Regions from separate parts of the Streptomyces sp. NPDC048106 genome, predicted to be linked through region 3. Evidence: riboswitches for the same ligand, from Rfam matches in the RefSeq annotation. Region 3 holds a riboswitch; each other region holds the start of a gene.
What was found. A riboswitch is a leader RNA that binds a small molecule or an ion and turns the genes downstream of it on or off. The one in region 3 is predicted to bind thiamine pyrophosphate.

Region 1 (9,961 bases), on a different contig from region 3:
TCGACCGCGGTGAGGTGGGCGACCGGGGTGAGCGTGGTGTCGGCGACGATCTGCTGGGTCTCCTTGACGGTGCCCGCGCGGGTCGAACCGCCGGCGCCGTAGGTGACGGAGACGAAGTCGGGGGCGACCGCCTCGACCCTGCGCAGCGCGCTCCACAGGTTCCGCTCGCCCTTGGGGGTCTTCGGTGCCGAGAACTCGAAGGAGTACGTGGTCTTGCCGCCGGCGAGCATGTCGCGCACGGTGCGTGCGCGATCAGTCCTGGTGGATGCGGTTCCGAGGGCCATACGGGCAGGTTAGCCAGGGGACGGCGGTCCCCCAACCGAACCCCGGAAATTTGCCCGAATTGTCGACTTACCGTCCACCCCTTGGGACGGACTCCCGAGACGGGCCCCCTGACGGGTCCCCCGACAGGTCCCTGAGGGGTCCCCCGACAGGCCCTCAGGACCGCCGCAGCCGCTCGGCGAACTCCGCCGCGGCGGCGCCCGGGTCGTCGGCCTCGGTGAGCGCGCGGACCACGACCACCCGGCGGGCCCCGGCCTCCAGCACCTCGTCGAGGTTGCCGAGGTCGATGCCGCCGATGGCGAACCAGGGGCGCTCGGTGCCGAGCGCGGCCGTGTACCGGACCAGGCCGAGGCCCGGCGCGGGACGGCCGGGCTTGGTGGGGGTGGGCCAGCAGGGCCCGGTGCAGAAGTAGTCCACGCCCTCCTGGACGGCGGCCGCGGCGGCCTCGTCCTCGGTGTGGGTGGAACGGCCGATCAGCACGTCGTCGCCGAGGATCGCGCGGGCCGCGGGGACCGGCAGGTCGCCCTGGCCGAGGTGGAGCACGTCGGCGCCGGCGGCGTGGGCGACGTCGGCCCGGTCGTTGACCGCGAGGAGTCTGCCGTGGCGGGCGCATGCCTCGGCGAAGACCTCCAGGGCCGCCAGCTCCTCGGCGGCCTCCATGCCCTTGTCACGCAGCTGCACGATGTCGACGCCGCCGGCCAGCACCGCGTCCAGGAACTCGGCGAGGTCGCCCTGGCGCCTGCGCGCGTCCGTGCACAGGTACAGACGGGCGTCGGCGAGTTCGGCGCGGGCGGTGTCGGACATGCGTGGGTCCCCCCGGGGTCGGTGTGTCTGCTGGGTCGGCGGGTGGCGTACGGCGCGCGGGGCGCCGTACGCCGGTTCCTCGGGCGGGCGGGCTCAGACGGCGAGCGCCTGGGCGCGGCGCTTCACCTCCGTGCCGCGATTCTCGCTGAGGGCCTGCGCGGGGGTGCCGGGCAGGGTCGGGTCGGGGGTGAAGAGCCACTCGATCATCTCTTCGTCCGTGAAGCCGTCGTCCCGCAGGAGCGTCAGGGTGCCGGACAGGCCCTTGACGACCTTGTCCCCGTCGATGAAGGCGGCGGGGACGTGCAGCGCGCGGTTCTCACCTCGGCGTACGGCGATGAGCTGGCCGTCCTTGACCAGCTGCCGCACCCGCGTCACCTCGACGCCGAACTGTTCGGCGATGTCGGGGAGGGTGAGCCAGGCGGGGACGAGAGCGTCGGTCTTCGTGTCAATCTCGGTCACGGGTACTAGCGTAGGCGTTCGGCCGGGGGTGGTGCCCTGTGCCACGGTCCGGCCGCGGCCCTTCGGGGCGCCGGTCACGCGATTCCCCGCGCCCCGGCGGCCCTCACCGGCCGGCCGTGGCGTCCTTCAGCGGCCTCGCCGGGTCCGCCAGCGCCTCCGCGTCCATCGCGCGGCCCGCCTCGATCAGCTTCCGGCCCTGGGCCAGGTCGCGCGGCCGGCCCACGGCCAGCAGGGCGACCAGCCGGTCCTCGCGCAGCCAGCACACCGTCCAGGCCGGGCCCGCGGGGTCGCCGCGCCAGACCAGGCGGTCGGCGGCGGCGTGGTGCCCGGCGTACTGGACGAAGCGGCCGAACTGCTCGGACCAGAAGTACGGCACCGGGTCGTAGTCGGCGGCGGCCTCGCCGAGGATGTCGGCGGCGACGGTGCGCGGGCCCTGGAGGGCGTTGTCCCAGTGGTGGACGAGCAGCCGTTCGCCGTAGCGGGCCGAGGGGAAGGAGGCGCAGTCGCCGACGGCGTACACATCGGGCGCGGAGGCGCGCAGCCGGGCGTCGGTGACGACCTCGCCGGACGAGCCCAGTTCGATGCCGGAGCCGGCCAGCCAGCCGGTGGCGGGGCGGGCGCCGATGCCGACCACGACCGCGCCCGCGGGCAGCCGCGTGCCATCGGCGAGCACCACCGCGCCGGGCTCGACGCGCTCCACCCGCGCGCCGGTGCGCAGTTCGGCGCCGCTGTCGGCGTACCAGCCGGCCATGGGCGCGGCGACCTCGGCGGGCAGCACCCCGGCGAGCGGCCGGTCGGCGGCCTCGACGACGGTCACCGCGCAGCCCGCCTCCCGGGCGGCCGTGGCGAACTCGGCGCCGATCCAGCCCGCGCCGACGACCACGATGTCGTGCTGCATGGCGAGCACGGGCCGCAGCCGTTCGGCGTCGTCCAGGGTGCGCAGCAGATGCACCCCGGGGACGCCCTCGGTGCCGGGCAGGGTGACCGGTTCGGCGCCGGTGGCCAGCACCAGGACGTCGTAGGGCACCGGGCCCGTCCCGGTGTCCAGTTCGTGGTCGGCGGGGCGGGCGCCGACGACCTCGCAGCCGAGCCGCAGTTCGACGCCGAGCGCCTCGAAGTCGAGGTCGAAGGCGGACCCCTCGGCCTTGCCGAGCAGGACCGCCTTGGACAGCGGCGGCCGGTCGTACGGCTGGTGCGGTTCGGCGCCGATGACGGTCACCTGGCCCGCGAAGCCCGCTTCCCGCAGGGCGACCGCGGTCTGCACCCCGGCCATGCCCGCGCCGACGACGACCACGCGTCGCGTCCCTGCCGTGCCCTCCCGGGCTGTCTGCTCGCTCACCCGGTCACCATAGACAGACGGCGATCAGTCGGTCATCGGGTGGGCGCGGTGACCTGTTCCACGACGCTCGTGCCGGAGCCGGGGCCGGACTCCCATTCCCAGCTTTCCTCCAGGCGCGCCCGGCCGTCGGGCAGCTCCACGACCGTGGACACGCAGTGGCCCGAGGCCGTGGTGCCGTCCGTGCGCAGCTGCACGTACCGGAAGTCCAGGCGGTCCCCCGCGCGGGTGCCGACCAGATGGCCGCGGACGATGTCGCCGCCCTGGTAGTCGGCCCAGACCGCGCCGTCCTTCTCGTGGTAGGCGAAGCGGGTCCGGGTTCCCACCTGGCCCGCCGACTGGTCGGCGACGGGGGCGAGGACGAGTCCGTCCAGCGACAGGGGCATGACCGAGGGCTCCCTTACGGGTGATGAGGGCGGCGGGCTAGGGTGGCCACCGTACAAGCACTCGCGGGAGCCCGGACGCACCGGGCTGAGAGGGAGGCTGGCGGCCTCCGACCGTACGAACCTGATCCGGGTCATGCCGGCGAAGGGAGGGGCTGGACGCCCATGCCGTCACGTACGTCCGATACGTCACCCAAGGGCCCGCCGAACGCGTCCCGCACATCCGACGTCCTCGTCATCGGGGGCGGGATCATCGGCCTGGTCACGGCCTGGCGCGCGGCGTGCCGCGGGCTCGCCACGGCGGTGGTGGACCCCGCGCCGGGCGGCGGGGCCGCGCAGGTCGCGGCGGGGATGCTGGCCGCGGTCACCGAACTGCACTACGGCGAGGAGACTCTGCTCGCCCTCAACCTGGAGTCGGCGCGCCGCTACCCCGGCTTCGTGGCCGAGCTGACCGAGGCGAGCGGCCGGGACCTCGGCTACCGGCGCTGCGGCACGCTCGCGGTCGCGCTGGACGCCGACGACCGCGCCCACCTGCGCGAACTGCACGCCCTCCAGCGGCGCTGCGGCCTGGACGCGGAGTGGCTGACGGGGCGGGAGTGCCGCCGGCTCGAACCGATGCTGGCGCCCGGCGTGCGCGGGGGGCTGCGGGTCGACGGCGACCACCAGATCGATCCGCGCCGGCTGGCCGCGGCGCTGGTGACCGCGTGCGAGCGGGCCGGAGTGGTGTTCCACCGGGTGTGGGCCGAGCGGCTGGACACCGTGGGGGACCGGGCCACCGGGGTCACCACCGCGGACGGTACGGCGCTGGCCGCCGGGCAGGTGGTGCTCGCGGGCGGCAGTCTCAGCGGGCGGCTCGCGGGGGTGCCCGAGGCGGTGCTGCCGCCGGTGCGGCCGGTGAAGGGGCAGGTGCTGCGGCTGACGGTGCCCGAGCGGTACGCGCCGTTCCTCAGCCGTACCGTGCGCGCCGTGGTCCGGGGCGGGCAGGTGTACCTCGTCCCCCGGGAGAACGGCGAGCTGGTCGTCGGCGCCACCACCGAGGAGACGGGCTGGGACACCACGGTCACCGCGGGCGGGGTGTACGAGCTGCTGCGCGACGCGCACGAGCTGGTGCCGGGCATCACCGAGCTGCCGCTCACCGAGACGCGGGCCGGGCTGCGGCCCGGGTCCCCCGACAACGCGCCGCTGCTCGGGCCGTCCGGGATCGAGGGGCTGCTGCTGGCGACCGGGCACCACCGCAACGGGGTGCTGCTCACGCCGGTCACCGGGGATGTGATGGGGCAGTTGCTGGCCGGTGGCCCGCTGCCCGAGGAAGCCCGTCCGTTCACACCGGAGCGCTTCGGCGCGCTCCGCACGCAGCGAGTGGAGCAGCCCGTATGAGCGCCGTGTCGTCCGCCATCACCATCTCCGTCAACGGGCAGCGCCGCGAGGTCGCGCCGGGGACCGTGCTCGACGCCGTCGTACGGTCCCTCGTGCGGGCACCTTCCGGGGTGGCGGCCGCCGTCAACGAGACGGTCGTGCCGCGGTCGCTGTGGACGGGGACGGCGCTCGCCGAGGGCGACCGCGTCGAGGTGCTCACCGCGGTGCAGGGGGGCTGACCGATGAGCGACGATCGCCTTGTCATCGGGGGTACGGCCTTCGGGTCGCGGTTGATCATGGGGACGGGCGGCGCGCCCAGCCTGGAGACGCTGGAGCGGGCGCTGGTCGCGTCCGGGACGGAGCTGACCACGGTCGCGATGCGGCGGGTGGATCCGTCCGTGCACGGCTCGGTGCTGTCCGTGCTGACGAAGCTCGGCATCCGGGTGCTGCCCAACACGGCGGGGTGTTTCACCGCCGGGGAGGCCGTGCTCACGGCGCGGCTCGCCCGGGAGGCGCTGGGCACCTCGCTGGTGAAGCTGGAGGTCATCGCCGACGAGCGGACGCTGCTGCCGGATCCGGTGGAGCTGCTGGAGGCGGCGGAGACGCTGGTGGACGACGGGTTCACGGTGCTGCCGTACACCAACGACGATCCCGTGCTCGCGCGGAAGCTGGAGGACGTGGGGTGCGCGGCGGTGATGCCGCTGGGGTCGCCGATCGGGTCGGGGCTCGGCATCCGCAACCCGCACAACTTCCAGCTCATCGTGGAGCGGGCGGGGGTGCCGGTGATCCTGGACGCGGGAGCGGGGACGGCGTCGGACGTGGCGCTGGCGATGGAGCTGGGGTGCGCCGGGGTGATGCTGGCGTCGGCGGTGACGCGGGCGCAGGAGCCGGAGGTGATGGCGGCGGCGATGCGGCACGCGGTTCAGGCGGGGCGGCTGGCCCGGGTGGCGGGGCGGATCCCCCGCCGGTACTGGGCGCAGGCGTCGTCTCCCGCGGAGGGGCTGGCCGCGCTCGACCCCGAGCGTCCCGCGTTCTGAGCCGATACCGGTTCCCCGGCCTGCTCTCGGCCGCGGAATTATCCCGTCCCCGCGTGGGAAGCGTCACAGGTCCGCTCCAGTGGGCCGGTGGGGGCTCCCGGCGGGGCCGGGACGCCGGTGCGGGCTCGTAGACTCGGCGTGTGGACATGACCCTTCAGGACGCCCTCGTCGGGCACGTGCTCGACGGCCGGTACCGCGTGGACGCGCGGATCGCGGCCGGTGGGATGGCGACGGTGTACCGGGCACTGGACACGCGTCTGGACCGGGTGCTGGCGCTGAAGGTGATGCACCCGGCGCTGGCGGCCGACGGGGCGTTCGTGGAGCGGTTCATCCGGGAGGCGAAGTCCGCCGCGCGGCTCGACCACCCCAACGTGGTGCAGGTCTTCGACCAGGGCACCGACGCGTCGTATGTGTACATGGCGATGGAGTACGTCGCCGGGTGCACCCTGCGGGACGTGCTGCGCGAGCGCGGGGCGCTGCGGCCGCGCGCCGCGCTGGACATCCTGGAGCCGGTGCTCGCCGCGCTCGGCGCCGCGCACCGGGCCGGTTTCGTGCACCGGGACATGAAGCCCGAGAACGTGCTGATAGGCGACGACGGCCGGGTCAAGGTCGCCGACTTCGGCCTGGTCCGCTCGGTGGACACGGTGACCAGTACGACCGGTGCCGTGCTCGGCACCGTCGCCTACCTCGCCCCGGAGCAGCTCGACCAGGGCACCACCGACCCGCGCGTCGACGTGTACGCCTGCGGGGTCGTCCTCTACGAGATGCTGACCGGCGCGAAGCCGCACTCCGGGGACTCCCCCGCCCAGGTGCTCTACCGGCACATAAACGAGGACGTGCCGCCGCCCTCGGCCCTGGTGCCGGGGCTGGCGCCCCCGCTGGACGAGCTGGTCGCGGCGGCCACCGCCCGCACCCCCGAGGTGCGCCCGTACGACGCGGTCGCGCTGCTCGCCCTGGCCCGCGAGGCCCACGCGGCGCTGACCGCGGAGCAGCTCGACGCCGTACCGCCCCAGGCGCGGACGGTGGAGCACGAGAACGCGGAGAACCGCACGAGCGTGATCCCCCGCGCGCTGACGGTGCCCAGGCCGCTTCCCGTGAACGAGGACGGCGCCGGCGACGGCGACAGCCCCACCGCCCGGTTCCGGACCGCGCCCGTGCCGCCCCCGCGCCGGTCCCGGCGGCTCATGCTCACCCTCGCCATCGCCGTGCTCCTGGTGCTCGGCGCCGGCACCGGGGTCTGGTACATCAACTCGGGACAGTTCACCAAGGTCCCCCCGCTGCTGACGAAGACCGAGGCGCAGGCGAGGGACCGGCTGAAGTCGGCCGGGCTCGACGTCGGCACGGTCAGGCGGACCTACGACGACACCGTCGAGCGCGGCAGCGTGATCAGCACCGACCCGGCGCCCGGGGCCCGGATCCGGGACCACGACGCGGTGACGCTGACCGTCTCGCTCGGCCCGGAGACGGTCAAGGTGCCGGACCTCGTCAACCTGCCGCTCGCGAAGGCCCGGCAGAAGCTCAGGGCGGCCGGGCTGGAGCCGGGCATGGTCACCCGGCGCTTCAGCGACGCCGTCGACCAGGGCGCCGTGGTCTCCACGGTCCCGGTGCCGGGCACCGAGCGGCACGCGGGCTCGGCGATCGCGCTGATCGTCAGCAAGGGCAGCCCCGTCGACGTGCCGGACGTCACCGGCGAGGACCCGGCCGACGCGCGGCAGGAGCTGACGGGCGCCGGGCTCAAGGTGGAGATCGCGAGCGGGCAGGTCAACTCCGAGTACGACAAGGGCAAGGTGGCCCGGCAGAGCCCCGGCGAGGGCGGACAGGCCGCCGTGGGCGACACGGTGACGCTCACCCTGTCCAAGGGCCCGCAGATGATCGAGGTCCCGGACGTGACGGGCGACAGCGTCGACGAGGCCCACCAGGCGCTGGAGGACGCGGGGTTCAAGGTCCAGGAGGACCGCGGGATCCTCGGGCTGTTCGGCGACACCGTGAAGAAGCAGTCCGTCGAGGGCGGCGGGACCGCGCCCAAGGGGTCCACGATCACGATCACCATCCGGTGAGTCCGCCTGAGTCCGGGAGTCCGTGAGTACGGGAGTCCGTGAGTACGGGAGCCCGGGAGTCCGGTGACGGGGTTCACGCCGGGCCCCGGTCCGGGCGCCCCGGCGGACATGACACCCTGAACGGGTGAGTCCCGAACCCTCCTCCCCCCTGCGCAATCCCGTCGGCGGCCATGTCCCGGTGGCCGGCGGCCTGCACTCCGTGGGGCTGTCGTACGCCCGTGCGCTGAAGGCGGAGACCGTGCAGGTCTTCGTGGCCAACCCGCGCGGCTGGGCCACCCCCGCCGGGAACCCGAAGCAGGACGAGGCCTTTCGCGCGGCCTGCGCCGAGGAGTCGGTCCCGGCGTACGTCCACGCCCCCTACCTGATCAACTTCGGCTCGCACACCGAGGCGACCGTGGAGAAGTCGGTGGAATCGCTGCGGCACTCGCTGCGGCGGGGGCGGGAGATCGGCGCGCTCGGTGTGGTGGTGCACACCGGCAGCGCGACCGGCGGGCGGGCCCGGGAGGTGGCGCTGAAGCAGGTGCGGGAGCACATGCTGCCGCTGCTGGACGAGCTGACCCATGACGACGACCCGTTCCTGCTGCTGGAGTCCACCGCGGGGCAGGGCGCCTCGCTGTGCTCGCGGACCTGGGACTTCGGGCCGTACTTCGAGGCACTGGACGCCCATCCGAAGCTGGGCGTGTGCCTGGACACCTGCCACATCTTCGCCGCCGGGCACGACCTGACCGGCCCGGCCGGCATGCGCCAGACCCTCGACCTGCTGGTGGAGACCGTCGGCGAGGGCCGGCTGAAGCTGATCCACGCCAACGACTCCAAGGACGTGGTCGGCGCGCACAAGGACCGGCACGAGAACATCGGCTCCGGCCACATCGGCGAGGAGCCCTTCCGCGCCCTGATGCGCCATCCGGCGACCGCGGGCGTCCCGCTGGTCATCGAGACGCCGGGCGGCCAGGAGGGCCACGCCGCGGACGTGGCCCGGCTCAAGCGCCTCAGGGACGGCTGACCGGGCCTCGGCGACGATCGGCGCGGCCTCGGAGACGGCCGGCCGGAGCCGTCGGGGCGGCGGACCGGCCCGTCGTCACAGCTCCGGCCCCTCCCCCGGCTCCTCCTGGTACGAGTAGCGCTGTTCCTTCCACGGGTCACCCACGTTGTGGTACCCCCGCTCCTCCCAGAACCCGCGCCGGTCGGCCGTCATGTACTCGACCCCCCGCACCCACTTGGGCCCCTTCCAGGCGTACAGATGGGGCACGATCAGGCGGACCGGGAAGCCGTGCTCGGCGGTGAGGAGTTCGCCGTCCTTGTGGGTGGCGAAGAGGGCGCGGTCGGAGAGGAAGTCCGTGAGGCGGAGGTTGGAGCTGAAGCCGTACTCCGCCCAGACCATCACATGGGTGACGTCAGGGGCCGGCGGGGCCAGCTCCACGATCGTGGCCGCCGGGACCCCGCCCCACTCCGCGCCCAGCATGCTGAACTTGGTCACGCAGTGCAGGTCGGCCACCACGGTGGCGTACGGCAGGGCCGTGAACTCCTCGTGGTTCCAGCAGTGCTTCTCGCCGTCGGCGGTGGCGCCGAACACCCGGAAGTCCCAGCGCTCGGGCCGGAACTTGGGGACGGGTCCGTAGTGCGTGACCGGCCAGCCGCGCTGGAGTCGCTGCCCCGGCGGAAGCCCGGACCCTGCCGCTGCTCCAGACTCTCGCTCCACCGGATGACCCATGTCTCCATCCTGACAGACCTCGGGCGGTGCCCCCGACCGCCCCCCGGCAAAACGGGCAGACATCATCAGACATCAACACATTTACTAAGTCCGCACTTACTGGACGATCTTCTCCTCCGATGCAATCATGCGGCCCTCACCTCCCCCGACAGCCGTGTGGGAGACGTCCGCGTGGAAGGAGCCGCCGCGATGGAGGGCGACCCGGAGATCATCGAACTGCTCAACGAACAGCTGACCGCCGAGCTGACGGCGATCAACCAGTACTTCCTGCACGCCAAGCTCCAGGACCACAAGGGCTGGTCCAAGCTCGCCCGGTACACCCGCGCCGAGTCCTTCGACGAGATGCGGCACGCGGAACTCCTGACCGACCGCATCCTGCTGCTCGACGGGCTGCCGAACTACCAGCGGCTCTTCCATGTCCGGGTGGGGCAGACCGTCAGGGAGATGTTCGAGGCGGACCGGCAGGTCGAGGTCGAGGCGATCGACCGGCTGCGCCGGGGCGTGCGGATCATGCGCGAGAAGGACGACATCACGTC
Region 2 (9,961 bases), on a different contig from region 3:
TCGTTCGAGGACAGCTTGTAGGCGACCGGTCCCTCGGACGCGGCCGGCTTGCCCGGCTTGTAGGTGGGGATACCCTCCAGCTCGGCGCGCAGCTTGGGGCTCGTCTCGCTCACCACAGTCCTCCTCGCGACCACCGGTGGACCGTCGACGCCACCGGCTTCCAATACTGCTCACCATATGAGGATTCGGCTGTGGTGAGTACTGGCCGTGGGCAAACCTCGTGGACCACCGCCGCAACACGGGCATCGCCGGGCATCGCTCCCTGAAGGCGGATCTTTCGGGGGGCGCGCCGTACATATATCTATGCGCCGGTGGCTCGCGCCGTAGCGCGCTTCACCCGTGCAGGTGAGTTGAGACCTCTTCGAAACATCGGACCATTGGCAGGCTCATACGCGCCGTTAGGCCATGTCCTGCCAGGAAAGCGCCCAACTGCCTGTGATTCCAAGGCAGTTCGCCCATCACCGCCATGCAGAAACGTGCCTGTCAACGAGTGCATATGCGTCCGCACTACCCCACCGCCTGAGCCCTACTATCGGCTCGCCATGACAGCAGCAGGGAAGCACCAGGTGAGCCGCGCGGAAACCTCCCGTCGAGGCAGTCGGCCGGGCCGGGCGGGCATCAGGGACGTGGCCGCCGCCGCCGGAGTCTCCATCACGACCGTCTCCGACGCCCTCAACGGCAAGGGCCGGCTCCCGGACGCCACCCGGCGCCATGTCCGCGAGGTCGCCGACCGGCTGGGGTACCGTCCCTCGGCCGCCGCCCGCACCCTCCGTACCGGCAAGTCGGGGCTGATCGGCCTGACCGTGACCACGTACGGGGATGAACCTTTCACCTTCACGGAGTTCGCGTACTTCGCCGAGATGGCGCGGGCCGCCACCTCGGCCGCGCTGGCCCGGGGCTACGCCCTGGTCATCCTGCCCGCGACCTCCCGCCACGACGTGTGGTCCAACGTCGCCCTCGACGGCACCGTCGTCATCGACCCCTCCGACCAGGACCCGGTGGTCAGCGAACTCGTCCGCCAGGGCCTGCCCGTCGTCTCCGACGGCCGCCCGGCCGGCGCGCTCCCGGTCACCGCCTGGGTGGACAACGACCACGAGGCCGCCGTCCTCGGCATCCTCGACCATCTCGCCGCCGCCGGCGCCCGTCGCATCGGCCTGCTCACGGGCACCTCGACCGACACGTACACCCATCTGTCGACCACGGCCTACCTGCACTGGTGCGAGCGGGTCGGCCAGGACCCGGTCTACGAGGCCTACCCGGCGCACGACCCGTGCGCGGGCGCCGTCGCCGCCGACCGGCTGCTCGCCCGCCCCGACCGGCCCGACGCCGTCTACGGGCTGTTCGACCCCAACGGCACCGACCTGCTCGCCGCCGCCCGCCGCTACGGACTGCGCGTCCCGGACGATCTGCTGCTGGTGTGCTGCAGCGAGTCCACCGTGTACGCCAGCACCGAGCCGCCCGTCACCACGCTCTCCCTCAAGCCGCGCCGCATCGGCACGGCCGTCGTCCAACTGCTCATCGATGCCATCGAGGGAGTGGAGTCGGAGCAGCCGGTGGAGCAGGTCATACCGACCGAGCTGATCGTGCGCACCTCATCCCAGCGGCGGCCCCCGCGCACCACGGTCAGCCCGCCCCGGTCCCCGGACGACACGTAGAGGGGCCGACACGTAGGAGGGACCGCGCGGAGGGGGCGGGGACGACCGTTCGGCCGGGCCGCCGCGCGGGCCACACAGGCCCGGCGGTCCCCGGCCGTCGGCGAACACCTGCCCAAACGGGGCGAAAGCCGCGGTGAAGCGGAGTCTTGTTCCGATTCACCACCCCTGGGTCATCACATGGCGCGACGCGCATTCCTATGATGGGCCCACGACACCGCGGACCGCTGCGACCAGGCAGTCCGAAGCGGTGCAGATGCGGCGCGATGGTGGAGGGGTCTGATGACTCAGGGGGCCGGTCAGGGACCCGAGGTGGAGCGGACGGCGACGCTGCGCGACTTCCGGGTGCCCGCGTACGTCCACGAGTCCGGTCCGTACGTCTCCCATGCCTCGCAGGACGAGACCGCGCCGCCCGCCGAGGAGTCGTACCCCGAGGGGTACACGCCCACCGAGCGCGACCTGCCCGTCGTCCACCGTGGCGACACGCTCCAGGTCGCCGCCGATCCGGCCCCCGCCGCCCCGGCTCCCCAGCCCGCGGCCGGTCCCGGCCCGCTCTACGTCGTCGGCGACGTGCACGGCTACCTCGACGAACTGATGGCCGCCCTGCGGGAGCAGGGGCTGATCGACGACGCGGGCCAGTGGTGCGCCGGCACCACGCGGCTGTGGTTCCTCGGCGACTTCACCGACCGCGGTCCGGACGGCATCGGCGTCATCGACCTGGTGATGCGGCTGTCCGCCGAGGCGGCCGCGGCCGGCGGCTACTGCAAGGCCCTCATGGGCAACCACGAGCTGCTGCTGCTCGGTGCCAAGCGGTTCGGCGACACTCCGGTCAACTCGGGTGCGGGCACCGCCACTTTCCAGGCGGCCTGGCTGCTCAACGGCGGCCAGAAGACCGACATGGACCGTCTCCAGGACCACCATCTGCAGTGGATGTCCCGTCTCGACGCGCTGGAGGAGGTCGACGGCTATCTGCTGGTGCACTCCGACACGACCGCCTACCTCGACTACGGCGACTCGATCGAGGCCGTCAACGACACGGTCCACGAGAAGCTCACCCGCAATGACGCGAACGAGTGCTGGGATCTGTTCCGCAAGTTCACCAAGCGCTTCTCCTTCCGCGATGAAGGCGGCGCCGACGCCGTGCGCGCCCTGCTGGACGCCTACGGCGGCACCCGGATCGTGCACGGCCACAGCCCCATCCCCTACCTCCTGGGCGAGGTGGGCTCCGAGGACGGCGAGGAGAGCGGCGGCCCGGTGGTCGAGGGGCCGCACGTCTACGCCGACGGACTCGCCATCGCCATGGACGGCGGAGTGACCATGGCCGGAAAGCTGCTGGTGAGGCAACTCCCGCTGGAACACTGACCGTTCCCGGGGCGGGTCCCGCCCCACCGCAGTACACGCAGGCCGGGACGCAATTTCCGGCAATCCCCTGTCACCGCGCGCCGCCACGGCTCTACCATCGGCTTATCCGTAGCAGGCTCCCCTCCGTTTCTGCCCGACGGCTCGCCGGTGTGCGAGCCCCAAGCCCTACGGAGCATCGGGGGATGCACATGAACAGCCTTCCGCAGCACCTGCGGAGCGAGGACCGCCGGGAGTTCGAGCGGCTCCTCGACGAGGTTCTGCGCTCCGCACCACACCGACCGGAACTGGCCGCCGTCGGACGGCGGCTCAGCCCCGCACAACTGCGCACCATGGCCATCGCCGCGTCCGCACTCATCACGGTGGCCGCGGCCGCCGAATACCAGCGCTATGTGCGGATCCGCGACGAACTGCGCCACCCGGAGCAGGCCTCGGGGGCGGCCGGCTCCGCCCCCGCCGAGCCCGGTCCGGCCGCGGCGGAGCTCGCCGCCCCGCACGGCGCGGGCGCGGTCGCGGTCGTCGCCGTCCTGGCGCCGCTCCTCTCCGCCACCGCGGCGGCGATATTCCTGCTCATCGGGTACATCCTGAGATCCCTGGACCCCCGACAGCCCATCGCGGGCACGATGCTCACCGCGGGATGGGTGTTCGGGGCCCTGACCGTGGCCGCGCTCCTCGTCGCCGCCGTCGGCCTGCTCGTCACCGCCCTGCGCAACGGCGCCTCCCCCGAGTCCCGGGCCCGCGACGCCGCCACCGAGGAGGTCGCCAGAGCCAGAGCGGCGTGGGAAACCGCCCTCCTGGAACGCGGCATCCTGCCCTTCCTCAAGGAGGCGCTCGCCGACCACTCCCACTACACCGGCTCCGACCACGGCGGCCCGGAACACCAGCCGGACTGACCCCCGCCGTCACGACACGGCCCGCGCCCGCCGTCCCACGAGCCGCCGTCAACCGGCTCCGGTACGGCGGGTCCGGCCTGCGAGGGAGCGGTGCCCGGGGCCGCCGGCCATGAACACCGCTCCGCCACGCATCAGTCCGCGATCGGCAGGTACACCCGGTTCCCCGCCTCGGCGAACTCCTCCGACTTCTGGGCCATGCCCTCCTCGATCTCGGCCCGGTTACCGCCGTGTTCGCGGCGGATGCCCTGGGAGATCTTCATGCTGGACAAGTTCGAGCCGGATCACCCCTTGGTCACGCGGTGAGATCGGGTAGTGCGACGAGCGCGATGCCCTCTGCCTGAGCGACTGCCAGGCGAGTACCGTCCGGGTGCAAGGCCGCAACCGGGGTAGGAACATGGGTGACTCCGTAAGCCCCGCATCGCCTCGATACGTCCAGCTCGGGCCACTCCGCCAGTACCGAACCGGTGGTGACGTCGATCAGTCTGGGGTGCCCGTGCAAGGAGACGACTCGGCCGCCCTCGGCGATCAGGGTGCCGATCTTGTAATCGGCGCGGTTCAGGTGCAACCACCTGCGCTGGGAGAGGGACCACACGCCGAGGTGCTGAGGGCCCAGAGTCGGCACTTCCTCGTCATCAAGGACTTCGTCGCCGGTGGCCACAGCCAGGCGATCGTTGTCGAGCCAGCAAGCCGACACCACTTCGGCATCCAGTCCCGGTTCCATGGGCAAGGCCCCTGGCCCGTCCAGGTTGGCCGGATCTTTCAGCGCACTGTCCAGGTCGAACACTGCCACGACTCCATACGGATGCCACACCCAGCCGGCCACCAGCAGATGCCTGGCGTCGCGGCTCACCGACAACCGGGAATGAAACACATCTTTGGCCTGACGTGTACCCGCAGTGAGTCGCTGTCCCGATTCAACGTCCTCGACCTGGAGGACGGCATACTCGTCCGGGCAGTGAACCAGGATCTCCCGACCGTCCCGCAGCGTCCCCAGCGCCACGGGATAGTCGAAGTCATCGGCGTGGTAAGTGCTGCGCGTGAGCTCCCGCACAACACGCGCTCCTTCCAGCAGTAGGGCATTCGTCCCGCGCTCGGCGTAGACGACGCTGTAACGGCCGGAGGGAGAGACAACACTTCTGTCGAACGCAGGACCGCGGTCGGTGAAGATCCGACGCTCCACGCCGGCGGTGTTCCAGGCGCGTCCTCCCACCAGATCAACCAGGTCATCGCCCTGCCAGACAAGTGACTGGACCGGCACCGAAGCCGCCTGCAACATCACGGGATCCATCACCCGCCCCCCTGACCGCCGACCATCGATGGCGCTGCTCCCGAGGCGTCGGACCCAAGGAGCAGCGCCAATCTAGATGGTTCAGTCGGCGATCGGCAGGTACACCCGATTCCCCGCCTCGGCGAACTCCTTCGACTTCTGGAGCATCCCCTCAGCGATTTCCTCAGACGACGCTCCCTCAGCCGCCGCACCACCGAATCGCTCTGTGATGCTTTGACTAATCTTCATGCTGCAGAACTTCGGGCCGCACATGGAGCAGAAGTGGGCCGTCTTGGCGGGTTCGGCCGGGAGGGTCTCGTCGTGGAAGTCGCGGGCCGTGTCCGGGTCGAGGGCCAGATTGAACTGGTCCTCCCAGCGGAACTCGAAACGGGCGTCCGAGAGGGCGTCGTCCCACTCCTGAGCGCCCGGATGCCCCTTGGCGAGGTCGGCGGCGTGGGCAGCGATCTTGTAGGTGATGACACCGGTCTTGACGTCATCCCGGTTGGGCAGGCCCAGGTGCTCCTTCGGGGTGACGTAGCAGAGCATCGCCGTACCCCACCAGGCGATCATCGCGGCGCCGATGCCGGAGGTGATGTGGTCGTATGCCGGCGCGATGTCCGTGGTCAGCGGGCCGAGCGTATAGAACGGAGCCTCGTCGCAGATCTCCTGCTGGAGATCGATGTTCTCCTTGATCTTGTGCATCGGGACGTGCCCGGGGCCCTCGATCATCGTCTGTACGTTCATCCGCCTGGCGATCCTGCCGAGTTCCCCGAGCGTCCGCAGTTCGGCGAACTGGGCCTCGTCGTTGGCATCCGCGATGGAGCCGGGCCGCAGTCCGTCGCCCAGCGAGTACGTGACGTCGTAGGCGGCGAGGATCTCGCACAGTTCCTCGAAGTTCTCGTAGAGGAACGAGTCCTTGTGGTGCGCCAGGCACCACGCGGCCATGATGGAGCCGCCGCGCGAGACGATGCCGGTCTTGCGGTTGGCCGTGAGCGGTACGAACGGCAGCCGCACGCCCGCGTGGACGGTCATGTAGTCCACGCCCTGCTCGGCTTGTTCGATAACGGTGTCCTTGTAGATCTCCCAGGTCAGTTCCTCGGCCTTGCCGTCGACCTTCTCCAGCGCCTGGTACAGCGGCACCGTGCCGATCGGGACGGGGGAGTTACGGAGCACCCACTCGCGGGTGGTGTGGATGTTGCGGCCGGTGGAGAGGTCCATGACCGTGTCGGCGCCCCAGCGGGTCGCCCAGGTCATCTTCTCGACCTCCTCCTCGATGGACGACGTCACCGCGGAGTTGCCGATGTTGGCGTTCACCTTCACCAGGAACCGCTTGCCGATGATCATCGGCTCGATCTCCGGGTGGTTGACGTTGACCGGCAGCACCGCCCGGCCCGCGGCGATCTCGTCGCGCACCACCTCGGGGGAGACGTTCTCCCTGAGGGCCACGAACTCCATCTCCGGCGTGATCTCGCCCCGGCGCGCATACGCGAGCTGCGTCACCGCCTGCCCGTCGCGGCCCCGCCGCGGCTGGCGCGGACGGCCGGGGAAGACCGCGTCCAGGTTCCGCAGCCCGCCGCGCGGCGAGGTGTGCTTGATCCCGTCGTCCTCGGGACGGACGGGACGGCCCGCGTACTCCTCCGTGTCCCCGCGGGCGATGATCCAGTTCTCCCGCAGCGGCGTCAGTCCCCGGCGGACGTTGGTGTCGACGAGCGGATCGGTGTACGGGCCCGACGTGTCGTACAGCGTGACCGACTGCCCGTTGGTGAGATGCACCTGACGGACCGGCACGCGCAGGTCGGGGCGCGAGCCCTCGACGTACGCCTTGTGCCAGCCGATGGACTTCCCGGCCTCCGAGGACGTGTCGTCCTGGGCGGAGGCAGGCGTGCTTGCGTCCTTGTTGGTCATGAGACCTACTCCCTACGCCGGCATTACCCGGTAACAGGTTCGGCGGTCGACGCAGCGGCTTCCGTCGTCCGAGGTCTCCCGGGGAACATGGCATGTTCCACGTGAAACATCGCGCCTACGGAGGTCAGCGCCCTCTCAGCCCGGTGCTCCGAGCTCCCGCGTGTGCAAAGGTGCCTCCACGCTAGCGTCATCGATGAGGCGATGAACAGTGGGCCCTCCCGGTTCTTGCGATGATCTGGCGATGACCCGGATGGACCAGCACCCGTACCAGCCGCCCGGCCCGCACCGGCACGACGGCTCGGAGCCCCCGAGCCAGGACCACCGTCCCGACCACGGTCACGCCCCCGCCCAGACCCAGGCACACGGGCATGGGCATGGGCATGGCCACAGCGCCGGGAGCGGGCATGGGCACAGCCACAGCCATGGGCCCGCCGCGCCCGTCTCCCGGCATCTGCGCAAGGTGATCGCGGCGATCCTCGTCCCGTTCACCGCGGCGGTCGTGGTCGGCCTGATGGTGCTCTGGCCCGGTGGCGCCCCCTCGCACAAGCACAGCGGCGTCGGCTTCGACCGGCAGACCCAACAGGCCACCGTCACCCATGTGGCCGAGGTGAGCTGCGCCTCGGTGAACGCCTCCGGCGGGACCCCGGCCGGTGGCACCCCCGGGGACAGCTCAACCGGCCGACAGCCCGGCGGCACCTGCAAGAAGGCGACCATCCGGATCGACACCGGCAAGGACAAGGGCCGTACGTTCACCGAGATCGTGCAGCCCGACCAGCCCCGGCAGTTGCACCAGAGCGAGCAGGTCGTCGCCGCCTATGAACCCACCGCTCCGAAGGACCTCCAGTACTCGGTCGCCGATGTGAACCGTAAGTTCCCCATGGCGCTGCTCGCGGGCATCTTCGCGCTCGCGGTCGTGGTGGTGGGCCGGATGCGCGGGGTGATGGCCCTCGTGGCGCTGGCGGTGAGTTTCCTGGTGCTGAACCAGTTCATCCTGCCCGCGATCCTCCAGGGCTCCAACCCGCTGCTCGTGGCGGTGATCGGGTCGAGCGCCATCATGCTGATCGCCCTGTACATGTGTCACGGCCTGTCGGCCCGTACCTCGGTGGCCGTGCTCGGGACGCTGATCTCGCTGACCCTGATCGGGCTGCTCGGCTCGGTGTTCATCGGCTGGGCCGCCCTGACCGGCAACACCGACGACAGCACCGGTCTGATCCACGGGCTCTATCCGAAAATCGACATGAGCGGTCTGCTGCTGGCCGGCGTCATCATCGGCTCGCTGGGCGTCCTGGACGATGTGACGGTGACCCAGACCTCGGCCGTGTGGGAACTACACGAGGCCAATCCTTCGATGGGCCCGCGCGGGCTGTACCGGGCGGCCATCCGCATCGGCCGCGACCACATCGCGTCCGTCGTCAACACCCTGGTGCTCGCCTATGCCGGTGCCGCGCTGCCGTTGCTGCTGCTGTTCTCCATCGCGCAGAGCAGCGTGGGGGCGGTGGCCAACAGCGAGCTGGTGGCCGAGGAGATCGTGCGCACCCTGGTGGGATCCATCGGACTGGTCGCCTCGGTCCCGGTCACCACCGCGCTCGCCGCCCTGGTGGTGGCGGCCGACCGGAGCGCCCCGGCCCCGGAGACTCCCACCGGCACCCAGACCCTGCCGGCCCGGAGCGGGCGGGGGCGGCGCCGGAAGCGATGAGACGGGGCGGGTCCCGGCGGCAAGCCGGGCACCGCCCGCCCGCCACTTCGCGCGGAAGCCTGTGCAGAAGGCCGTGCAGACGCAGAAGCGTTACTGCATGGCTCCGTACCACCGGGCGGAGCGTCCAGTCGCGTCGCGCGGCGTCTCAACCCGCGCTCTGCTCCTCGGCCAGAATGCGGTCCAGCGCCTCGTCCAGATGCGCGTCGAAGTCGGCGAGCGCACCCTCCTGGCCGAGCGGCACCAGCTTGTCCGTGCGGTCGAGGAAGGCCACGAGCGGCGACGCCGACGAGCGGAACAGGGCCTGGTCGCCGCCGACCTGAAGCCTGATCAGCACCTCGCCCAGCACCTCTTCCTCGACGGGGGAGATCCGCACATCCCCCTCCCCGCACGGCCGTCCGACGCCGTCGATCAGCAGTTCCCGACCGAAGACCCAGGTGACCGGGGCATCACCGGGCAGATGGAAGGTGAGCCGCACGGCGTAGGGATCGCCGGTCTCGTAGCGCAACTCCACCGGAATGCGGAAGGAGAGCTCCTCCGAGACGAGAAAGCTCATCATGACCTCTGCCTGTACGGACTCGCGCATCGCCTACCCCGTCATATGACATCGACTGGCCGGGTTTGATCCCTCTGACCGTGGTAAATCTTGCTGAAAGTACACAGCGAATTACAAGGAGTAAGTTTTCAGATACTGATACAGAGGGTGAGGGACCCCAGGTGCCGTCCGATCTCCGTCTGCAGCCGCCGGGCCGCCGGCAGCAGCCGGTCGGCCTGGTGGGCCGGGAGGGAGATGGCCACGGTGGCCGCGGTCGTGCCCACCGTGATGGGGACCGCCGCGCAGACCGTGCCGAGCGCGTACTCCTGGCGCTCCGTGACCGGCTCCATGCGCGGGACCCGGGCCAGCCGCCGCAGCAGGGCGTCGCTGTCCCGCGCGGTGTACGGCGTGAGCGCCTGCACCGGATAGCGGGCGAGGTGCTCCCGCCGGGCTCCCTCGTCCAACTGGGAGAGCAGGCACTGCCCGATGGCGTGCGCGTGCCCGGTCTCGCGGAAGTCGGCCCACTCCTCGGCCGCGGGGGCTTCACGGGAGTCGGCGACGCACAGGACCTCGATCTCCCCGTCCCGGTACATCGCGTAGTAGATCGGGGCGCCGATGGAATCGCGCCAGTGCGCGAGCGTGTCCATGACCTTGCCG
Region 3 (9,961 bases):
CGGCACGGGCGCGGCGCGGGTACCCGCCGTTCGTTCGCCGGCCCGCGGGCGCTCCCGCCGGCGGGGCGCCGGGGGAAGGCGATCCGCGAGCGCCGGACGGCACGACCGGCCCGGACCCCACGGCACCGGCCGCGGACCCGTTCGGCGGCGGCAAGGGGCCCGGCGACGCCCCCGCCGGCCTGCCCTGGGCCGTGGCCCTCGTCGCCGCCGGTCTCACCGCCCAGACCTACGCGGGCCGCACGCCCCCGACGCCCGCCCCCACCTTCACCACCCTGCCCGCCGACGCCGGCCTCTTCCTGCTCGGCTGGCTCCTCACCGCCGTCGGCCTCGTCCTCGCCGCCCCCGGCCTGACCCACCTGTGCGGCCGCCTGCTCCAGTGCGCCCGCCCCGGCGCGCTGCGCCTCCTCGCGGGCCGGGGCCTGATGGCGGAGGCCACCAGGATCGGCCGCCCGCTCGGCGTCCTGTGCGCGGTCACCGCCGCCGGCTACGCCCTGACCACCCTGTACGACGCCCCCGCCCGCGCCTTCGGCCCGCTGAGCACCCTCGGCGCGCTGGTCGTCGCCGGCTGCGCCTTCGCCACTTTGCTGACCGTGGCCGTCGAGACCCGCCAGTGCCGCGCCGAGACCACCGCCGCGCTGCTCCGCCTGGGCGCCCCCTCGGCGGTGCTGCGCGGCGCCGCCGCCCTGCGCGCGCTCGCCCTGCTGGCCTTCTTCACGCCGCTCACCCTGGCGATCGCCGCCCTGGCGGCCTTTCCGCTGGCCCGCTGAGGGCCCGCGCCGAGGATCCGCGCTGAAGGTCCGCGGAAGAAATCCCCGGCCCACCGATGAGTTCCGCCGGGCACGGGTGTCCACCCCCGTGAAACGAGCAACAGTACGAACCGGGAGACGCACACCGTGTACCAGCAGATGATCTTCGTGAACCTGCCCGTGACCGACCTCGACGCCTCGAAGAAGTTCTTCACGGCGCTGGGCTACCCGATCAACCCCCAGTTCTCGAACGACGACGCCGCCTCCGTGGTGATCAGCGACACCATCGTCGCGATGCTGCTCACCAGGCCGTTCTACGCGGCCTTCACCAAGAAGGAGATCGCCGACGCGACGACGACCAGCGAGGTGCTGGTGTGTCTCAGCGCGGAGAGCCGCGAGAAGGTCGACGAGCTGGTCGGCAAGGCGCTCGCCGCGGGCGGCACGGAGGGCCCCGTCCAGGACCACGGCCACATGTACGGCCGCTCCTTCGACGACCTCGACGGCCACACCTGGGAGATCATGTGGATGGACCCGGCCGCGATCGAGGGCTGAACGCGGGCGGTCGCGTGACGGACGGGCAGGCCCCGCCCCTGGCCGGAACCAGGAGGCGGGCCCGTCGACGTACGTGCCGTCAGCCGAAGTCCGAGTGCTCCAGCCAGAACTCCAGCGCCTCGCGCTCGCCCAGCACTTCGAGGCCCGGAGTGGCCGGCGGGATCCGGCCGTAGAAGGCGAGCAGCACCGAGGTGAGCGGGCCGCGCAGGGCGACCATGGCCTTCTCGTGGCCGCGCCGCCAGGTGACACCGTCCTCGCCGATCTCCACCAGCCACTCGGCGTTCAGCGCCGGGTCGGCGTCGGTGGCGTGCAGATGGATGCTGCGGTGGGACCCGCGCAGATTCGCGGCCCAGTCCCGGGCGCCGGTGCGCTGCACCCACCGCACCAGGTCCAGCCACTCGTCCAGGGCGTCGGCGGCGATGTCGGGCGCGACGTCGAACGGCGCCCCGACGGTGAGCGCCGCGTCGGCGCGGTGGATGGTGATCTCGTGGGCCATCCGGCGGGCCCAGAAGCCGCTGGAGCCCTCGTCGGTCCAGGTCCACACCTTGAGTTCCGGACCCGCCTCGCGCAGCGCCCCGACGGCCAGCTCGCCGGTCTCCGCCAGCCAGGCGTCCAGCGCCGCCGGGTCACCCTGTTCCTCCGGGCCGCCGACGAGCGGGACCTGGTCCCGCGGCAGCATCTCCTGGACCTGCTCCCGCACCATCGTGCCGACCCAGCGCAGGACGCCGCCCATGTGCCGCACGAGTTGTTCCAGCGACCACTCCGGGCAGGTCGGCACGTTGGCCGACAGATCGGCACCGGAGGTGGCCAGTTCCCTCAACTGCCCTACTTGCAGGGCGATTTCGTCACAGTACCGCTCATGATCGAGGTAGGTCATGGCCTCACCCTAGGCGCCGGACGGTCAGTCCAGCACGACGATTTCCGCCGCGTCGAACTCCGCGCCCACCGTGTCCCCGGTCTCCGGTGCGTCGCGCAGCGCGCAGGCCGCTTCGAGGCGGGGCCCGTTCGGGGGCTGGAGGTGGACGGCGACATGGGTGCCCTTGAAGGTGCGGGCGGTGACCGTGCACCTCAGCCCGGTGCCGGCCGGCACGAGCCGTACCCCGGCGGGCCGGACCAGCAGCGTCCGGTCCCCCTGCCGGGCGCCCTCCGGTACCGGCAGCCTGCCCCAGGGGCTGTCGGCGACCGCACCCGTCACCGTCGCCGGGACCACGTTCTCGAAGCCGAGGAAACGGGCCACGAACGCGTCGGCGGGCCGCTGCCAGACCTCCAGCGGCGTACCGGACTGCGCGATCCGCCCGTCCCGCATCACCACCACCCGGTCGGCCAGCGCGAACGCCTCGCCCTGGTCATGGGTGACGGCGAGCACGGTCGTACCCAACCGGCCGAAGAGTTCACGCAGTTCGACCACGAGGCGTTCGCGCAGGGAGCGGTCGAGCTGGCCGAGGGGCTCGTCAAGCATCAGCAGCCGGGGCCGGGGGGCGAGCGCGCGGGCGAGGGCGACGCGCTGCTGCTCGCCACCGGACAGCCCGGCCACCGCCCGGCGGCCCGCCCCCGGCAGCCCGACCAGTCGCAGCAACTCCCCCACGCGGGCGTCCCGTTCGCCCTTCGCCACGCCGTGCATACGCAGCCCGAACGCCACGTTGGCGCCCACGTCGCGCTGCGGGAAGAGCTGGTGGTCCTGGAACATCAGGCCGACGCCCCGCTGGTGCGCGGGCACCCCGTCCTGGTCCCGCCCGGCGAGCGACACCCGCCCGGCGTCGAGGGGCTGGAGCCCGGCGACCGCCCGCAGCAGGGTCGACTTGCCGCTTCCGCTGGGCCCGAGCACGCACACCACCTCGTGCTCGGCGACCTCCAGGTCCACCGTGTCCAGCACGGCCCGGCCGCCGAAGCGCACGGTCGCGCCCTTGAGGCTCAGCATCAGAACTCCCCGGTCCGGTCCGTGCGCAGCCGTTCCAGGAGGAGCAGGGCGGCGGCGCACACCACCATCAGAATGGTCGAAAGGGCCATCGCCTGGCCGTAGTTGAGGTCACCGGGGCGGCTGAGCAGCCGGGCCACGGCGACCGGCAGGGTCGGGTTGTCGGGCCGGGCGATGAACACCGTCGCACCGAACTCGCCGAGCGAGACGGCGAACGCGAACCCGGCCGCGACCAGCAACGCCCGCCGCACCAGCGGCAGGTCGATCTCCCGCCACACCCGCCAGGGCGAGGCCCCGAGCACGGCCGCCGCCTCCCGCAGCCGCACGTCGACCGCGCGCAGCACCGGCAGCATGGTGCGCACGACGAAGGGGGCGCCGACCAGGGCCTGGGCCAGCGGCACCAGGATCCAGGACTGGCGCAGATCCAGCGGCGGTCTGTCGAGGGCGATCAGGAAGCCGAAGCCGACGGTCACGGCGGACACGCCGAGCGGCAGCATCAGCAGCGCGTCGAAGCCCCGTACCAGCCGCCCCGCGTCCCGGCGGGCCAGCGCGGCGGCGGCGAGACCGCCGACCACCACGGCGATCGCGGTGGCGGCGACGGCGTACTGGAGCGAGGTCCACACCGCGTGCACCGGTGCCACCAGGAACGTGCCGCCGTCGGTGCGGGTCAGCGCCCGGTAGTAGCCGAAGCCGGGGGCGTCCAGGGAGCGGCGGACGAGGACGGCGAGCGGCAGCACCACGAGCAGCGCGACGGTGCCGAGGACACCGGCGAGCAGCGCCCGCTGTCCGGCGCCGCGCGGCCGCCGCGCGGTGACCTTGGGGTCGACCAGGCGCAGGGCGCTCTCGCGCCGCCGTACCGTCCAGGCGTGCACGGCGAGGACCGCGCCGACGGCGGCGAACTGGACGAGGGTGAGGACGGCGGCCGTGGACAGGTCGAAGACCTCGGAGGTCTGCCGGTAGATCTCCACTTCGAGGGTGGAGAAGGCGGGGCCGCCGAGGATCTGGACCACGCCGAAGGAGGTGAAGGTGAACAGGAACACCATCAGCGCGGCGGCGGCCACGGCGGGCGCGAGGGCGGGCAGCGTCACCTTCCGCCAGGCGTGGAACGGCGAGGCGCCGAGCATCCGCGCGGCCTCCTCCTGGCGCGGGTCGAGTTGGGACCACAGCCCGCCCACGGTCCGTACGACGACCGCGTAGTTGAAGAAGACGTGCGCGAGCAGGATCGCCCACACCGTGGTGTCGAGGCGTACACCCCACAGTTGGTCGAGCAGTCCGCCGTGGCCGACGAGCGCGAGGAAGGCGCTGCCGGCGACGACGGTGGGGAGCACGAACGGGACCGTGACGACGGCCCGCAGCACCTGTTTGCCGGGGAAGTCGAGACGGGCGAAGACGAACGCGGCGGGCAGCGCGAGCAGCAGGGTGAGCGCGGTGGAGGCGAGCGCCTGCCAGGTGGTGAACCACAGCACGTGCCGGATGTCCGGCTGGGCGACCACGTCCGCGATCCGCCCGAACCGCCAGGCGCCGCCGGTCTTCAGGCCGCGCGCCACGATCGCGGCGACGGGCCAGGCGAAGAACACGGCGAAGAACGCGACGGGCAGGGCCATCAGCCCCAGCCGCGCCGCGCTCCCGCGCGACTCCCGCCCGCGGGCGGTCACTTCAGTACGAGTGACGTCCACGACTTGACCCACTGGTCACGGTCGGCGGCGATCTTCTCGGGGGCCATGGTCTCGGGGTTCGGCGCCGCGGGGCCGTACTTGGTGAAGTCGGCGGGCACCTTGGCGCCCGCGACGACCGGATAGACGTACATGTTCAGCGGCATGTCCTCCTGGAACTCCTTGGAGACCAGGAAGTCGAGGAACGCCTTGGCGCCCTTGGGGTTCTTGGCGTTGCTCAGCAGCCCGGCGAACTCGATCTGCCGGAAGCAGGTGCCGGTCGCCACGCCGGTCGGGGCGGTGGCGGGACGCTTCTTGGCGTAGATGACCTCGGCGGGCGGGGAGGAGGCGTACGACACGACGAGCGGCCGGTCGCCGCCGGCCTTCTTGCCCTCCGAGGAGCCGGAGAACTCCTGGTAGTAGGCCTGCTCCCAGCCGTCGACGACCTTGACGCCGTTGGCCTTGAGCTTCTTCCAGTAGCCCTGCCAGCCCGTGTCCCCGAACTGCGCGGCGCTGCCGAGCAGGAAGCCGAGGCCGGGCGAGGCGGTGGCCGCGTTCTCGGTGACGAGCAGGTTCTTGTACTGCGGCTTGGCGAGGTCGGCGTAGGACTGCGGCGGCGTCAGGTGGTGACTGTCGAAGTACGCCTTGTCGTAGTTGACGCAGATGTCGCCGTAGTCGACGGGCGTGACGCGGTTCTTGTCGTCGAGCCGGAACTGGGCGCCGGTCTTGTCCAGGCCCTTGGCCGTGTACGGCTGGAACAGCCCGTTGTCGAGGGCGCGGGACAGCAGGGTGTTGTCGACGCCGAAGAGGACGTCGCCCTGCGGGTTGTCCTTGGTCAGGATGGCCTTGTTGACGGCCTGTCCGGCGTCGCCGTCCTTGAGGACGCGGACCTTGTACCCGGACCGCTTCTCGAAGTCCGCGAGCACGCTCTTGGAGACGGCCCACGAGTCGTGGCTGACGAGGGTGACGGTCTTGCTGTCCGCCTTGCTGTGGCCCTGTGACGAGCCGCACGCGGACAACGTGACCAGGCCGAGCCCGACCGCCGCGGCCACGAAGGTCTTCTTGTGCACTTGGTTTTCCTCCTGGGGTTGACCAGGAAGAACGCGGCCCTGTCCGGATAATCCGGACAGGGCGCAACAGCTTGAGTAGTGACCGAACTTCCTACCCAGAATGACCTGGGCGAGGTTCAGAGGGTCTGCGGCCCGATGCCGCACTCTCAGCGCTGTGGCGCTCCCCTGTCGGAATATGAAGATGTGATGGGCTCAGATTACCGCTCGGTGGCCGCGAGCTGACCACAGGCTCCGTCGATCTCCTGCCCACGGGTGTCCCGGATCGTCACCGGCACACCGTGCGCGGCGATCGCCTCCACGAAGACCTTCTCGTCCTCGGGCCGCGAGGCCGTCCACTTCGAGCCCGGAGTCGGGTTCAGCGGAATGAGGTTGACGTGCACGGGCCTGCCCTTGAGCATCCGGCCGAGCCGGTCGCCACGCCACGCCTGGTCGTTGATGTCGCGGATGAGCGCGTACTCGATGGACAGCCGGCGCCCGCTCTTCTCGGCGTACTCGAACCCCGCGTCCAGCACCTCGCGCACCTTCCACCGCGTGTTCACGGGGACGAGGGTGTCGCGCAGTTCGTCGTCGGGAGCGTGCAGGGAGATCGCGAGACGGCACTTGAAGCCCTCGTCGGCGAACCGGTGGATGGCCGGCACCAGCCCGACGGTGGAGACGGTGATGCCGCGCTGGGACAGCCCGAGCCCGTCCGGCGCCGGGTCGGTGAGCGCGCGGATGGCGCCGACGACCCGCTTGTAGTTGGCGAGCGGCTCGCCCATGCCCATGAACACGATGTTGGACAACCGCGCGGGCCCGCCCGGCACCTCGCCGTCGCGCAGCGCCCGCATGCCGTCCACGATCTGGTGGACGATCTCCGCGGTGGACAGGTTGCGGTCCAGGCCCGCCTGCCCGGTCGCGCAGAACGGGCAGTTCATCCCGCACCCCGCCTGCGAGCTGATGCACATGGTCACCCGGTCCGGGTACCGCATCAGCACGGACTCCACGAGGGTGCCGTCGAACAGCCGCCACAGCGTCTTGCGGGTGGTGCCCTCGTCGGTCGACAGATGCCGGACGACCGTCATCAGCTCCGGGAACAGCGCCTCGCGCAGCTTCTCCCGGGAGCCGGCCGGGATGTCGGTCCACTGCTGCGGGTCGTGCGCGTACCGCGCGAAGTAGTGCTGCGAAAGCTGCTTGGCACGGAACGGCTTCTCACCGATCCCGGCCACCGCTTCCTTGCGCTCGGCGGGCGAGAGATCGGCGAGATGCCGCGGCGGCTTCTTGGCTCCGCGCGGCGCGACAAAGGTGAGTTCTCCGGGAATGGGCATGGTGCTACCAGTGTCGCAGATCCAAACGGGTGACCCATGGCAGCCGGTGGTGGTGCGCGGTGCGGCCGGGCCGGGGCTCGCGGACCGGCCGGAGCGCGGCTCACATCGGGGTCGGTTTGATCATCGCGAAGGGGGCGCCCTGGGGGTCGGTGACGACCGTCATCCGGCCGGCCATCATGTCGAACGGCGGGGCGAGGACCGTGCCGCCGCGCTTGGCCAGGGCGTCCACGGTGGAGTCCACGTCGTCGACCGCGTAGTAGGCCAGCCAGTGCGCCGGGGTGCCCGGCGGGTCGTCGGCGAGCCGGGCGACGCCGCCGACCGCCCGGCCGCCGACCATCAGCGCCCAGTAGTTCTCCGCGCCCTCCATCGGCTCGATCTCGATGCCGAACGCCTCGCCGTAGAAGCCGGTGGCCGCGGGTACGTCGCTGGTGTGCAGCTCGTTCCAGGTCAGCGCGCCGGCCTCGTTGACCACCTGGGCGCCGTGGAAGTCGCCGGGCTGCCAGACGCCGAAGACGGCGCCCTGCGGGTCGGCGGCGATCAGCATGCGGCCGAGGCTGCCGACGTCCGTCACCGGGACGAGCAGGGTGCCGCCCGCGCCGACGATCGCGTCCTGGGTGGCCTGGGCGTCGGTGCTGGCCAGGTAGCTGGTCCAGACGGTCGGCGCCTCCGGCATCCCGTCGGGCTTCGGGCCGATGCCGGCCACGGCCCTGCCGTGCAGCTCGCAGACCGCGTACCCGCCGAACTCGGCCGGGCCGGCCTGCCCCTGCCAGCCCAGCAGGTCGCGGTAGAAGTCCAGCGCGGCCTGCTGGTCCGACGCCATCAGATCGACCCAGCACGGGGTGCCGGTCGCGTACGGAGTGGTGACTTCGGGCATCTCTCGCTCCCTGTCAGGGGCCACATCAAGGGCCACGCTTCGTCACCATCCTGTCGCCGAACGCCACAAACCGCTCGTCAGGGGCGGGGGTGTGCCGCCGTCAGAGCCAGCCAGGTGGGGCGGTCGGCGATGCCGGTCGGCGGCAGGCCGTGCGCGCGCTGGAAGCCGAGGAGCGACTGGTGGGTGGCCATGGTGAAGCGGCCGGTGATGTCGGCCGGCCAGCCCGCGCGGGCCAGCAGGTCCTGCACCGCCTCCACCTGCGGCCCGACGTCCCCGGGCGCGGTCTCCCTGACCAGCATCGACCAGGTCCGCATCCCGACCAGGGCGTCCGGCTGGAGCCCGCTGTCGCGCTGGAAGCCCCTGACCCGGTCCCTGGTGGCGTCGTCGAAGACGCCGTTGACCGTGATCGGTACCCGGTGCGCCTTCAGCAGCCGCTGCACGGTCCACACCAGGGTGCCGCGGTCACCGGGCCGTACCGTCGGCCAGGCCGCGCGCCGGGCCGTCGTCGCCGGGGCGCCCGCCGCGGGCGCGGCCCGGGGCCGGCCGTCGTCCGGGGGAAACAGCCGGGCGGACGCGCGGCCCAGCCAGAGCAGGACGAGCGCGACGGCGAGGTACACCGCGGGACGCCGGGCGCGCCGGAGCCGCCGTCCGGTGCGCGACGGCCGGATCTCCCGGGCGGCGGTCCGCGGGTCCGGGGCGCCGGCGCGAACGTCCGGGCCGGTACGAGGGTCCGGGCCGGCGGTGCGGGAGTGCGCGGTCTCGCGGCCGTCGCCCGCCGGTGCGCCCCCGGGGTCCGCCGTGCCCCGTGCCAGTTCCAGTGCCCGCTCCAGCTCCTCCTCGGGAGCCTCCAGTGCCGCGTGCAGCATGCGCACCACCTCCACGGGTGCCGTGGAGCGGTGCCCGGGGTTGAGATAGCGCGACAGCGTCGTCTGCGCCACACCGACCCGGCGGGCCAGGGACTCCTGCGCCGGTGGCTTGCCGTCCCGCTCCCGGCCCGCCGCCTCCCACCAGCGCCGCAGCAGTGCCGACAACTGCGCCCCACGGTCCGCGGCCGACTGCTGCCGACGTTGCTCCGCCACCGTTCCTCCACGATTCACTGCCTGCATATGTGCAGGTCAAAGCCGTGCATAGGTGGGTGCATGATGCCGCATCAGGCTGCCTGGGCATGGCCGCCGCAGCCGCCGGAAGCGGTGCCATTCTCTGGTCGTGGCAGCCGCCGCAGCCCGCGTCACCGCCCCGGAACCAGGGTGCGAGCCGCTCGTGAGCGCTCTGCCGCGTCCCCCCGTGAATCCCCCCGAAGGAGTGATCAGCCATGTCCGTCGCATCGTTCGGCCGGGTCCGCAGCGCCCTCGTCGGCGCGGGTGCCCTCACCGTCCTCGCCGCCGGTCTCACCGCCGCCCCCGCCACCGCCGCCGCACCGGCACCGCCCGCGCCGGGCCGCCACGGCAGCGGCGCGGCGCACCACAAGGCCCCGCACGTCGCCCCGAACACCTCGCTGAGGTTCATCCGCAACGCCTCCAACCCGCTGGACTCCCGGCTCCAGGTGCTCCGCGTCGGCAAGGTGCTGGCGTCGTACCGGGCCGGTTCGGGAATGGGACTGGGCCGGCCGGACGACCGGGGCCGGAAGGACTGCGCGGTGGGGGTGGGCTGGCTGCCGAAGGGGACGTACACCGTCGGCCCCCGCACCACCAGGTACCCGGGGGCCAAGGTCCACGGGTACGCCATCCCGCTGAGCGACAAGAAGTGCCCCGACAACCGGACCTGGCGCACCCAGCTCCTCGTCCACAGCAAGATGACGACGAGCGGTGCCAGTCAGTGGAAGGGGCCGGACTCCTACCGGAGCAACGG

Region 1: another riboswitch for thiamine pyrophosphate. It lies ahead of thiO (glycine oxidase ThiO); the one in region 3 lies ahead of AB0927_RS07195 (thiamine ABC transporter substrate-binding protein).
Region 2: another riboswitch for thiamine pyrophosphate. It lies ahead of thiC (phosphomethylpyrimidine synthase ThiC); the one in region 3 lies ahead of AB0927_RS07195 (thiamine ABC transporter substrate-binding protein).

The regions. Positions count from the first base shown of each region.
Region 1 is NZ_JBEZND010000004.1:81,292-91,252, reverse strand. It holds gene metF (methylenetetrahydrofolate reductase [NAD(P)H]) at 1-284, opposite strand, end outside; gene thiE (thiamine phosphate synthase) at 439-1,086, opposite strand; gene AB0927_RS05115 (Rv2175c family DNA-binding protein) at 1,180-1,545, opposite strand; gene AB0927_RS05110 (FAD-dependent oxidoreductase) at 1,649-2,884, opposite strand; gene AB0927_RS05105 (hypothetical protein) at 2,917-3,267, opposite strand; TPP riboswitch at 3,321-3,432, shown strand; gene thiO (glycine oxidase ThiO) at 3,430-4,641, shown strand; gene thiS (sulfur carrier protein ThiS) at 4,659-4,859, shown strand; gene AB0927_RS05090 (thiazole synthase) at 4,863-5,657, shown strand; gene pknB (Stk1 family PASTA domain-containing Ser/Thr kinase) at 5,798-7,714, shown strand; gene AB0927_RS05080 (deoxyribonuclease IV) at 7,839-8,717, shown strand; gene AB0927_RS05075 (sulfite oxidase-like oxidoreductase) at 8,793-9,425, opposite strand; gene bfr (bacterioferritin) at 9,615-9,961, shown strand, end outside.
Region 2 is NZ_JBEZND010000006.1:160,880-170,840, forward strand. It holds gene hisC (histidinol-phosphate transaminase) at 1-113, opposite strand, end outside; gene AB0927_RS08515 (LacI family DNA-binding transcriptional regulator) at 543-1,655, shown strand; gene AB0927_RS08520 (metallophosphoesterase) at 1,935-3,014, shown strand; gene AB0927_RS08525 (hypothetical protein) at 3,197-3,904, shown strand; partial or broken gene AB0927_RS08530 (thiamine biosynthesis protein ThiC) at 4,036-4,167, opposite strand; gene AB0927_RS08535 (hypothetical protein) at 4,197-5,192, opposite strand; gene thiC (phosphomethylpyrimidine synthase ThiC) at 5,274-7,076, opposite strand; TPP riboswitch at 7,069-7,246, opposite strand; gene AB0927_RS08545 (YibE/F family protein) at 7,318-8,772, shown strand; gene AB0927_RS08550 (SsgA family sporulation/cell division regulator) at 8,918-9,355, opposite strand; gene AB0927_RS08555 (helix-turn-helix domain-containing protein) at 9,454-9,961, opposite strand, start outside.
Region 3 is NZ_JBEZND010000005.1:207,249-217,209, reverse strand. It holds gene AB0927_RS07220 (hypothetical protein) at 1-767, shown strand, start outside; gene AB0927_RS07215 (VOC family protein) at 894-1,298, shown strand; gene AB0927_RS07210 (maleylpyruvate isomerase family mycothiol-dependent enzyme) at 1,378-2,175, opposite strand; gene AB0927_RS07205 (ABC transporter ATP-binding protein) at 2,200-3,216, opposite strand; gene AB0927_RS07200 (iron ABC transporter permease) at 3,216-4,817, opposite strand; gene AB0927_RS07195 (thiamine ABC transporter substrate-binding protein) at 4,865-5,935, opposite strand; TPP riboswitch at 6,006-6,112, opposite strand; gene rlmN (23S rRNA (adenine(2503)-C(2))-methyltransferase RlmN) at 6,133-7,239, opposite strand; gene AB0927_RS07185 (VOC family protein) at 7,340-8,113, opposite strand; gene AB0927_RS07180 (peptidoglycan-binding domain-containing protein) at 8,191-9,192, opposite strand; gene AB0927_RS07175 (L,D-transpeptidase family protein) at 9,426-9,961, shown strand, end outside.